One region of the Mesorhizobium sp. M0306 genome, then DNA from elsewhere that is predicted to be linked to it. Evidence: predicted binding sites of a transcription regulator. Region 1 holds the regulator's gene; each other region holds the start of a gene.
What was found. Region 1 encodes LexA, which represses DNA repair genes until DNA is damaged. Its sites were predicted from a motif close to TGTTCNNNNTGTGTTCNG; they were not measured.
Positions count from the first base shown of each region.

Region 2: a site for LexA is predicted at 1,145-1,162, ahead of NKI95_RS04235 (helicase-related protein). Genes of this name have one in related genera too.
Region 3: a site for LexA is predicted at 1,223-1,240, ahead of recA (recombinase RecA). Genes of this name have one in related genera too.

Region 1 covers NZ_JAMYRY010000037.1:36,114-39,369, reverse strand. Annotated here, with positions in the region: gene NKI95_RS30350 (ComEC/Rec2 family competence protein) at 1-1,539, shown strand, start outside; gene lexA (transcriptional repressor LexA) at 1,533-2,267, opposite strand; partial or broken gene kynU (kynureninase) at 2,717-3,256, shown strand, end outside.
Region 2 covers NZ_JAMYRY010000001.1:812,466-815,721, forward strand. Annotated here, with positions in the region: gene phbB (acetoacetyl-CoA reductase) at 1-599, shown strand, start outside; gene NKI95_RS04235 (helicase-related protein) at 1,329-3,256, shown strand, end outside.
Region 3 covers NZ_JAMYRY010000002.1:86,771-90,026, reverse strand. Annotated here, with positions in the region: gene NKI95_RS05360 (TfoX/Sxy family protein) at 1-120, shown strand, start outside; gene NKI95_RS05355 (PfkB family carbohydrate kinase) at 155-1,087, opposite strand; gene recA (recombinase RecA) at 1,366-2,463, shown strand; gene alaS (alanine--tRNA ligase) at 2,723-3,256, shown strand, end outside.

The sequences.
Region 1 (3,256 bases):
GAGATTGCTGCTGCGCTAATCGTCGGCGTGCGCGCCGGCATTCCCGAGGAGATCAACGAAGCGATGCGGCGCACAGGCATCTACCACATCATCTCCATCTCGGGGCTGCATATGGCGTTGGTCGCCGGCACCATCATGGCGCTGCTACGCGGCGCCTTTGCGCTGTTTCCCGATTTCTCATCGCGACGGCCGGTCAAGAAATATGCCGCGGCCGCCGCGCTTTTTTCGATTGCGGCCTACCTCGTCTTTTCCGGCATTGTGGTAGCGGCCGAACGCAGCTTCATCATGCTGGCGGTGATGCTTATCGCCGTGCTGTTCGACCGGACCGCGCTCACCATGCGCAACCTGGCGATCTCGGCCATCGCCGTCATTCTGGTGTCGCCGCACGAGGTGGTCGGTCCGAGCTTCCAGATGTCCTTCGCCGCGACGGCGGCCCTTGTCGGCGCCTATGCAGGCTGGTCTGATTACCGCGCCGGCAGGGCCACCACGCCGCCGCCCCGGCGGTCGCCGCTACGCTTTGCCACTCGAAAGGTCCTGCTGGGCATGGGCGGCCTGGCGATGACCTCGATCATTGCAGGGAGCGCCACGGCGCTTTTCGCCATATGGCATTTCCAGCGCGTGGCGCCGCTCAGCCTGTTCGCCAATCTGGCCATCATGCCTATCGTCTCACTGGTCGTCATGCCCTTCGCCGTCCTCAGTGCGCTGGCGATGCCGTTCGGCGCGGATGGGCCTTTCCTCTACGTGATGGGCAAGGGGCTGACGGCGATGATCGCCCTGTCCGGGTGGATCTCCGAGCGCTCGCCGATCGATGCGGTCGGGCTGATTTCGCTGAGATCCGTCCTTTTGGTGACGATCGCCCTCGTCATTGCCAGCATGGCGACGACCTGGTTGCGGCTCGCGGCACTTCCTTTTGCGCTCGCCGGCTTGCTAACGACAACGCAGACGCGCGTACCCGATGTATTGATCTCGGAGGACGCACGGCTGGTCGCGCTGCCGATCGGCAGCGGTGAACTCGCGGTCAACCGGGCACGCCCGAATGAGTTCACCATCGACAACTGGAAACGCGCGCTCACATCAGAGGCTATCGTCGCGCCGGAAACACCTGGAAAGAACGATCCGCAATTCGACATTGCCGATCCGGCCGACCTACCGCCGGGCATACCGTTCATTTGCACGGACGGCCTCTGCCTTGCCAGGCATCCATCCGGCGCGATCATCGCGCAAGCCAAGGACCGCGATACTGCACGGCCAGCCTGCGCCTTTGCCAGCTTGATCGTCATCGACGACGCCACCGCCCATAATCCCTGCTACTACGACCGGCTGGTCCTCGTCGTCACCAAACGGCAACTGGCGCGCGCGGGAAGTGCGGCCGTCTATTTCGATCCACAAGCGGCAACACGCGCCGAAATCCGCTTTGCCGTCGAAAAATCATACCGGCCCTGGCACGTGCAGCGGAAATTTTCACGCGCGGCGCGGGGCCTGCCGCCATACCGCAGGGCCGACAAACCCAAAGCCGGCGCCAAGGGCGGAGCTCAGTAGCGGCGGATCAGTCCGACGAGCTTGCCTTGCACCTTGACCCTGTCTGGTCCGAAGATGCGCGTCTCGTAGGCCGGATTGGCGGCTTCCAGGGCGATCGAGGCGCCCTTGCGGCGGAACCGCTTCAGCGTCGCTTCCTCCTCGTCGACCAGTGCCACCACGATCTCACCGGGGCTCGCCGTATCGGCATTGCGGATGATCACCGTGTCGCCGTCGAAAATGCCAGCCTCGATCATCGAATCGCCTTTGACCTCGAGCGCATAATGCTCGCCGCCCATGATCATATCCGGCGGCACCGAAATCGAATGCGTCTGGTGCTGGATGGCGTCGATCGGCACACCGGCGGCGATGCGGCCCATCACCGGGATCGAAACGGCGGCGACGACATCGTCGTCATTGCCGGCTGCAGGGACGCGCGACGATGTCGGCTTGCCCTGCCGAGGGGCACCTTGCCCAAGACTGCCCTGGATGACACTCGGCGAGAACTTGCGTGCCGCATTGAGGCCGGGGGCGATCGAGTCAGGCAGGCGCAGCACCTCCAGCGCACGGGCCCGGTTGGGCAAACGGCGAATGAAGCCGCGCTCCTCCAGCGCCGTTATCAGCCGATGGATTCCCGATTTGGAAGCCAGGTCGAGCGCTTCCTTCATCTCGTCGAAGGAGGGCGGAATACCGCTTTCCTTCAACCTTTCGTGGATGAACATAAGCAGTTCGTGTTGTTTGCGTGTCAGCATAGCGACCCCCAACAGAATCAGAAAAACAAACCCAGAACAAACACTATCTGTTCCAGTTGTGTTCCGCAACTGTTTAAAGTTTAATGAATGCGTTAAGGCTCGGGAAACAAACCACGCCCCTACCGGAATGCCGCATTTTCACCCGCCGCGAGCCTCATCGCCTTGATTCTGCTGTCGTTTGCGCCCTTCTGGCTTCCTAGAAGGCGCCACTGGCATCGGCCGTCGGTCGGCAAAAGGGCACGGAATTGAACCCGTATCGACTGTGCGGTTTGGTCAATGCACCGTGAACGAAACGAACTCAAAACGCCAACCTCGGGTTAACTCCGGGTTTCCACCGCCTGGTCAGGCTGCTTCTCGCTGGTGGAGCCTTGCTGCGCGCTACCCGGTAATGGAAGAACAGTCGATGCGTGTCCGGCGTTGCGTTGAATCTTTGGGGGAGCAGGCAAATCATGACAGGAATTCCCGATCTCGCGGCCATAAAGGCGATGGATGCCGCAGATCCGCTGCGCGCGATGCGCGACCGTTTTGTGTTGCCGCAAGGAGTGATCTATCTCGACGGCAATTCGCTAGGAGCTGCTTCACGTGCCGCTTTCGATGAACTGTACAAGGCCGCGACCGAGGAATGGTCGCATGATCTCATCCGCGCATGGAACACGGCCGGCTGGTTCAACATGCCGCTTGAACTTGGCGACCAGCTCGGGCGCCTGATCGGTGCCGCGACCGGCCAGACGGTGGTCTGCGACACGACGTCGGTCAACATCTACAAGCTGCTGCACGCCGCCATGGCCATGCGTCCGCAGCGGCGGGTCATCGTCGCCGAGGGCGATAGCTTTCCGACAGACCTTTACATGGCTGAAGGTGTGGTTTCGACGCGAAAAGATACGCTGCTGCGCCTCTCGGGGGTCGACGCGCCGACCATCGAAGAGCTGATCGACGAACGCACTGCCGTGGTGCTGGTCAACCACGTCAACTACAAGTCGGGCGAACTG
Region 2 (3,256 bases), on a different contig from region 1:
TCAAGGCCGCGACCGGCATCCCGGTCTATAAATGGTCCGTCGCCGATTACGAGGCCTGCGCCGCCGGCATCAAACAGATCGAGGCCGATCTCGGTCCCGTCTCGGTGCTGGTCAACAATGCCGGCATCACTCGCGACGCGATGTTCCACAAGATGACGCGAGAGCAATGGAAGGAGGTCCTCGACACCAACCTTTCCGGCGTCTTCAACATGACGCATCCGTTGTGGGGCGGCATGCGCGACCGCAAGTTCGGTCGCATCATCACCATCTCCTCGATCAACGGCCAGAAAGGCCAGGTCGGCCAGGTCAATTATTCGGCCTCGAAGGCGGGCGATATCGGCTTCACCAAGGCACTGGCCCAGGAAGGCGCGCGCGCCGGCATCACCGTCAACGTCATTTGCCCCGGCTATATCGCCACCGAGATGGTCAAGGCGATGGACGAGAAGGTCCTCAACGAGCGTGTCATCCCGCAGATCCCGGTCGGCCGTCTCGGCGAGCCGGAGGAGATCGCGCGCTGCGTCGTCTTCCTCGCTTCCGACGATGCCGGTTTCATCACCGGGTCGACCATCAGCGCTAATGGCGGCCAGTACATCGCCTGATCGTTTATCTTTGCGTTGAGACAGATACGCGCTGAATGAACGGGCCCTGCGAAACGGCCCGTTCCATAGCAGCCTTTCCCGCTGCAAAATCGCGGCGCAGACACTGCCCCAAACTGGCACGCAAAGGTTAACGGCAACTGCGCAACCTGTGCACAACTCGTCCGGCGGCCTGTGGATTCTCGGTGGAAAAGCTGTTCACGACACAACATGCTGCGGTGAACAAACCAAGAAACTTTGCCTATCGCTGATTCGTCGCCGATTCGTTCCGGCTTTGAGCGGAACGTTAACGACGAGAGCTGAAAACACCCTCGAAATGATTAAAGCGCATTAGGAAACATCAATAATTTCATAATGTTGGGCGGAGCAGATTGGCTGGCCACGATCATTCACCGGCAAAGGTTAACCGCGGTGCTCGCTTGGATGCCGCTTGCATGAATCGGGCCAGTTTCCGTGATTCAGCATGTGGTGAGACTCGCCGGCAGAAAGCCCAGATGTAGCCGTGAACAAACCCTGAATCAGCGGGAGTCAGTGATTCGTAGCTGATTCGTTCCAGACTCGTTCCAATTGTTAATCGGGAACAGATTTTCTGGCTTCGAAGCAACCAATCGCCTGCCCTCGGCACATTCCGCTTTCGCTTCGCGCCCGAAATCCCTATGTGTCGCCTGTCATACGCGGCCAATATGGGCGCGCTCCCGACAATGCGAGGCAGAGAGCCTTATTTCCAGGCCGATGAACATCCATCCGAAACACACTGAACCGCTGATCCTGTCGGGTCGAGACGTGACGGCCGTGCTCGGCCCGACCAACACCGGCAAGACCCATCTCGCCATCGAACGCATGGTGGCGCATGAAAGCGGCGTCATCGGCCTGCCGCTCAGGCTGCTTGCCCGCGAGGTCTATACGCGCGTCTGCGAGAAGGTCGGCGCCCATAAGGTTGCGCTCATCACCGGCGAGGAAAAGATCCAGCCGGCGGGCGCGAAATACTCGGTCTGCACTGTGGAAGCGATGCCGCGCGAGACCGACGCCGCCTTCGTTGCCATTGACGAGGTCCAGCTCGCCGGCGATCTCGAACGCGGCCACATCTTCACCGATCGCATCCTGCATCTGCGCGGCCGCCAGGAGACGCTGCTGCTGGGTGCGGCCACCATGCACGGCATCCTGCAGCGCCTGCTGCGGGGCGTGTCGGTGGTGACCCGGCCACGCCTATCGCATCTTGCCTATGCCGGCTCGAAGAAGCTGACCCGCCTGCCGCGGCGCACCGCGATCGTCGCTTTCTCGGCCGACGAGGTCTATGCCATCGCCGAGCTGATCCGCCGCCAGCAGGGCGGTGCCGCCGTCGTGCTCGGCGCACTCAGCCCGCGCACCCGCAACGCCCAGGTGGCGCTGTTCCAGTCGGGCGACGTCGACTACCTCGTCGCCACCGACGCCATCGGCATGGGCCTCAACCTCGACCTCGACCACGTCGCCTTCGCCCAGAACCGTAAATTCGACGGCTACCAGTACCGCAACCTGACGGCGGCCGAGCTTGGCCAGATTGCCGGCCGCGCCGGCCGGCATCTGCGCGACGGCACCTTTGGCGTCACCGGTCAGGTCGATCCGCTGGATGAGGAACTGGTCAAGAAGATCGAGGCGCATGAGTTCGATCCGGTGAAAGTGCTGCAGTGGCGCACCGCGCATTTCGATTTCGCCAACCTCGATGCGCTGAAGCGCTCGATCGAGACCAACGCCCCGGTCGAGGGCCTGACGCGCGCACTGCCGGCCGTAGACGCGCAGGCGCTCGAGCATCTGTCGCGCGACGAGGACATCTGGGCACTCACCACCGATGCCAGGCGCGTGGCGCTGCTGTGGGAAGCCTGCGCGCTGCCCGACTACAGGAAGATCGCGCCGGCCCAGCACGCCGACTTGATCGCCTCCATCTACATGGACCTTGCCAGGCACGGCCATGTCGACGAGAACTACATGGCCGAGCAGGTGCGCCGTGCCGACACCACCGAAGGCGATATCGACACACTATCGCACAGGATTGCCCAGATCCGCACATGGACCTTCGTTTCCAACCGGCCCGGCTGGCTGGCCGATCGGGCACACTGGCAGGAAAAGACGCGCGAAATCGAAGACAGATTGTCGGATGCGCTGCATGAGCGGTTGACGAAACGTTTTGTAGACCGCAGGACTTCCGTCCTCATGCGGCGCCTTAGAGAAAACACGATGCCTGAAGCCGAAATCAGCCCAACCGGAACCGTCCTCGTCGAAGGCCATCACGTCGGCGAGTTGCAGGGTTTCCGCTTCACCGCCGACCAGAGCGCCGGCGGCGAGGACGCCAAGGCGGTGCGGGCGGCGGCGCAGAAGGCGCTTGCCGCCGAGTTCGAGGCGCGGGCCGAGCGCTTCGGCGCCTCGGCCAATGGCGACATCGCGCTGGGTTCGGATGGCACGCTGCGCTGGATCGGCGCTCCGATCGGCACACTGGTTGCTGGCGAAGACGCTTTGAAGCCACGTCTCGTTCTGCTCGCCGACGAGCAACTCACCGGCCCGGCCCGCGACAAGGTTGCGGCGCGCGCCGAGCGCTTCGTCAACTTCCAGATCGAATCCCTGCTGAAGCCGCTGGTCGATCTCAAGAATGCCGAGCAGATCACCGGCATCGGCCGCGGCATCGCTTT
Region 3 (3,256 bases), on a different contig from region 1:
CACGGCAAGCTCGTGTCGATGCCCTATTGGAGCGTTCCCGACAGCGCATTCGACGATCCCGACGAGATGGCGATCTGGGCGCGCCGCGCCTACGAGGCAGGACGGCGCGCCGGCAAATAGGCTGCGCCATGCTTCGGCAATTCTGGGCCGCATTTCACGCCAGGTCCCGCGCCTCGGGCACGAGCGCCAGCGCTTCGGCAAAGCCAGCGCTGGTGAAGGCGGCGCTCTCGACGACGAGCATCGCGGCGGCAACGCCTTCACGTAGTGCTACGCGCAGCGTCAGGCCGCGCAGCAGGGCGGCGATCGTCGCGCCGGCCAATGCGTCGCCGGCGCCGGCCGCATCGGTCCGCTTTTGTAACGGCGGTGGCGAGATCGAGAACGCGCCCAATTGGTCGAAACCGAGCACCGGTCCGTCGCCGGCAGTGACCACGCCGCTCTTCAGGCCGGCGCGTCTCAGGCCGTCGACGATACCTTGATCGCCAGCATCGATGTCGGCGCCGGCGAGCACGCCGGCCTCGTGCCGGTTCATGAACGCCATCGCCAGAAGATCAAGCACCGGCGTCAGCCGCGCCGCTTTGCTGGGCGAGACTGCAAGCGCAAACACCGGCTTGCCGGCGGCGAGTGCCGCCAGCCGCTCCAGCGCGGTCGACGGCAGGTTGGCATCGCACAGCACCGCGTCGGCCGAACCGATGGCGTCACGCACCTTGGCGCGGCGGATCTGCTTGGGAAGCGCCAGTTCGTAGAGCACCATATCGGCAAGGCCGGCGATCAGCCGGCCGTCGCTATCGATCAGGATCGTATGGCTTGGCGTTGCCCGGTCGAGGAACACCGCCGACAGGTCGACAATGCCGGCCTCGGTGACGGCGCGTAAAACCGTGTCGCCAAGGGCATCGCCGCCGCGCACCGATAGCAACGAGGCCGAGACGCCGCGCCGCATCGCCCAGCGCAAGGCGTTGAAGACGGCGCCACCAACATGCTCGTGCATCGTGCCGGGGTTCAAGGCGGCTGGCACGAAGGCGCCGGCAACCCGGCCGCGCCGCTCGATATAGGCGCCGCCCACGGCCAGGATCGTCGGGGATTTCATCATGCCGGCAAAATGCCCTTAGCTGTTGCCCGGGAGGAGACTAGGTCGCCGGGCGGAACCCTGCAATCGCGGGTCCGATTCGGATGGTGACGGCAACGGCGCAGCATGCGAGGCGGGATATATCCGGAAGCAAAATTGCGAAACAAAAATAGAACAAATATGGATATCCATTATTTTTCAAGCCCTTGGTGCTCATTGACAAATGAGAACAAATGAGGTACATTCTTTTAAGGGATTGCGGGATTGTCCGGCCTCCATTGACGACCACGGGGTGATGTATCATGGCTCAGAATTCTTTGCGGCTTGTAGAGGACAAAGCGGTGGACAAATCAAAGGCTCTGGATGCGGCGCTGTCGCAAATCGAGCGTGCCTTCGGCAAGGGCTCGATCATGCGGCTCGGCGCGAACGAGCAGGTTGTCGAGATCGAAACGGTGCCGACCGGCTCGCTTGGGCTGGATATCGCGCTTGGCGTCGGCGGCCTGCCGCGCGGCCGCATCGTCGAGATCTACGGGCCGGAAAGCTCGGGCAAGACGACGCTGGCGCTGCACACAGTGGCCGAAGCCCAGAAGAAGGGCGGCATCTGCGCCTTCGTCGATGCCGAGCATGCGCTCGACCCGGTCTATGCCCGCAAGCTCGGCGTCGATCTTGAAAACCTGCTGATCTCGCAGCCCGATACCGGCGAGCAGGCGCTGGAGATCTGCGACACGCTGGTGCGCTCCGGCGCCATCGACGTGCTGGTGGTCGATTCGGTGGCGGCGCTGACGCCGCGGGCGGAAATCGAAGGCGAGATGGGCGATTCGCTGCCCGGCCTGCAGGCCCGCCTGATGAGCCAGGCGCTGCGCAAGCTCACCGCCTCGATCTCGCGCTCCAACACCATGGTCATCTTCATCAACCAGATCCGCATGAAGATCGGCGTCATGTTCGGGTCGCCCGAGACGACGACCGGCGGCAATGCGCTGAAATTCTATGCTTCGGTCCGCCTCGACATCCGGCGCATCGGCTCGGTCAAGGATCGCGACGAGGTCGTCGGCAACCAGACCCGCGTCAAGGTCGTCAAGAACAAGCTGGCGCCGCCCTTCAAGGTGGTCGAGTTCGACATCATGTATGGCGAGGGCGTCTCCAAGACCGGCGAGCTGGTCGATCTCGGCGTCAAGGCGGGCGTGGTCGAAAAGTCGGGCGCCTGGTTCTCCTACAATTCGCAGCGTCTCGGCCAGGGCCGCGAAAACGCAAAACTGTTCCTGCGCGACAATCCCGACACGGCGCGCGAGATCGAGCTGGCGCTGAGGCAGAATGCCGGGCTGATCGCTGAGAAATTCCTTGAAAACGGCGGCTCCGAAAGCAGCGACGACGGTTTCGAGGACGACGCCGGGGCGATGTAGGGCAAGCGACGCCTCGCGGAGCGTCAGCCAGGTTTCGATTTGATGTTTTGATTTTGAGTTTGCGTAATCGATGCGTTTCGAACCGCCGGCCCCGTGCCGGCGGTTCGCGTTTGACGGCGAGTCAGACGCATTTCAAAGCGCTGGTGAAAGCCGGGATTTGAGCCCATTTGGTGTTTCTGGACAGGCTGCGGTGCGACCGCTAAAAGGCCATGTCTATTTTCCGCCGGCAGCCGGCGGTTCTCTCGAAAAGGCAGTATTCATGAGTGGCGTCAACGAGATCCGGTCGGCATTTCTCGACTATTTTCGCAAGGAAGGTCACGAGGTCGTCGCGTCGAGCCCACTGGTGCCGCGCAATGACCCGACGCTGATGTTCACCAATGCCGGCATGGTGCAGTTCAAGAACGTTTTCACCGGTCTGGAGAAGCGGCCCTATTCGCGCGCCACGACTGCCCAGAAGAGTGTTCGCGCCGGCGGCAAGCACAACGACCTCGACAATGTCGGCTACACTGCGCGCCACCTGACCTTCTTCGAGATGCTCGGCAACTTCTCCTTCGGCGACTATTTCAAGGAGCGGGCCATAGAGCTTGCCTGGAACCTGATCACCAGGGAGTTCGGCCTGAAGAAGGACAAACTGCTGGTCACAGTCTACCACACCGACGACGAGGCGGCCTCGTATTGGAAGAAGATCGCCGGCTTTTCCGACGATCGCATCATCCGCATCGCGACTTCGGACAATTTCTGGGCAATGGGCGACACCGGACCTTGCGGGCCGTGTTCGGAGATATTCATCGAC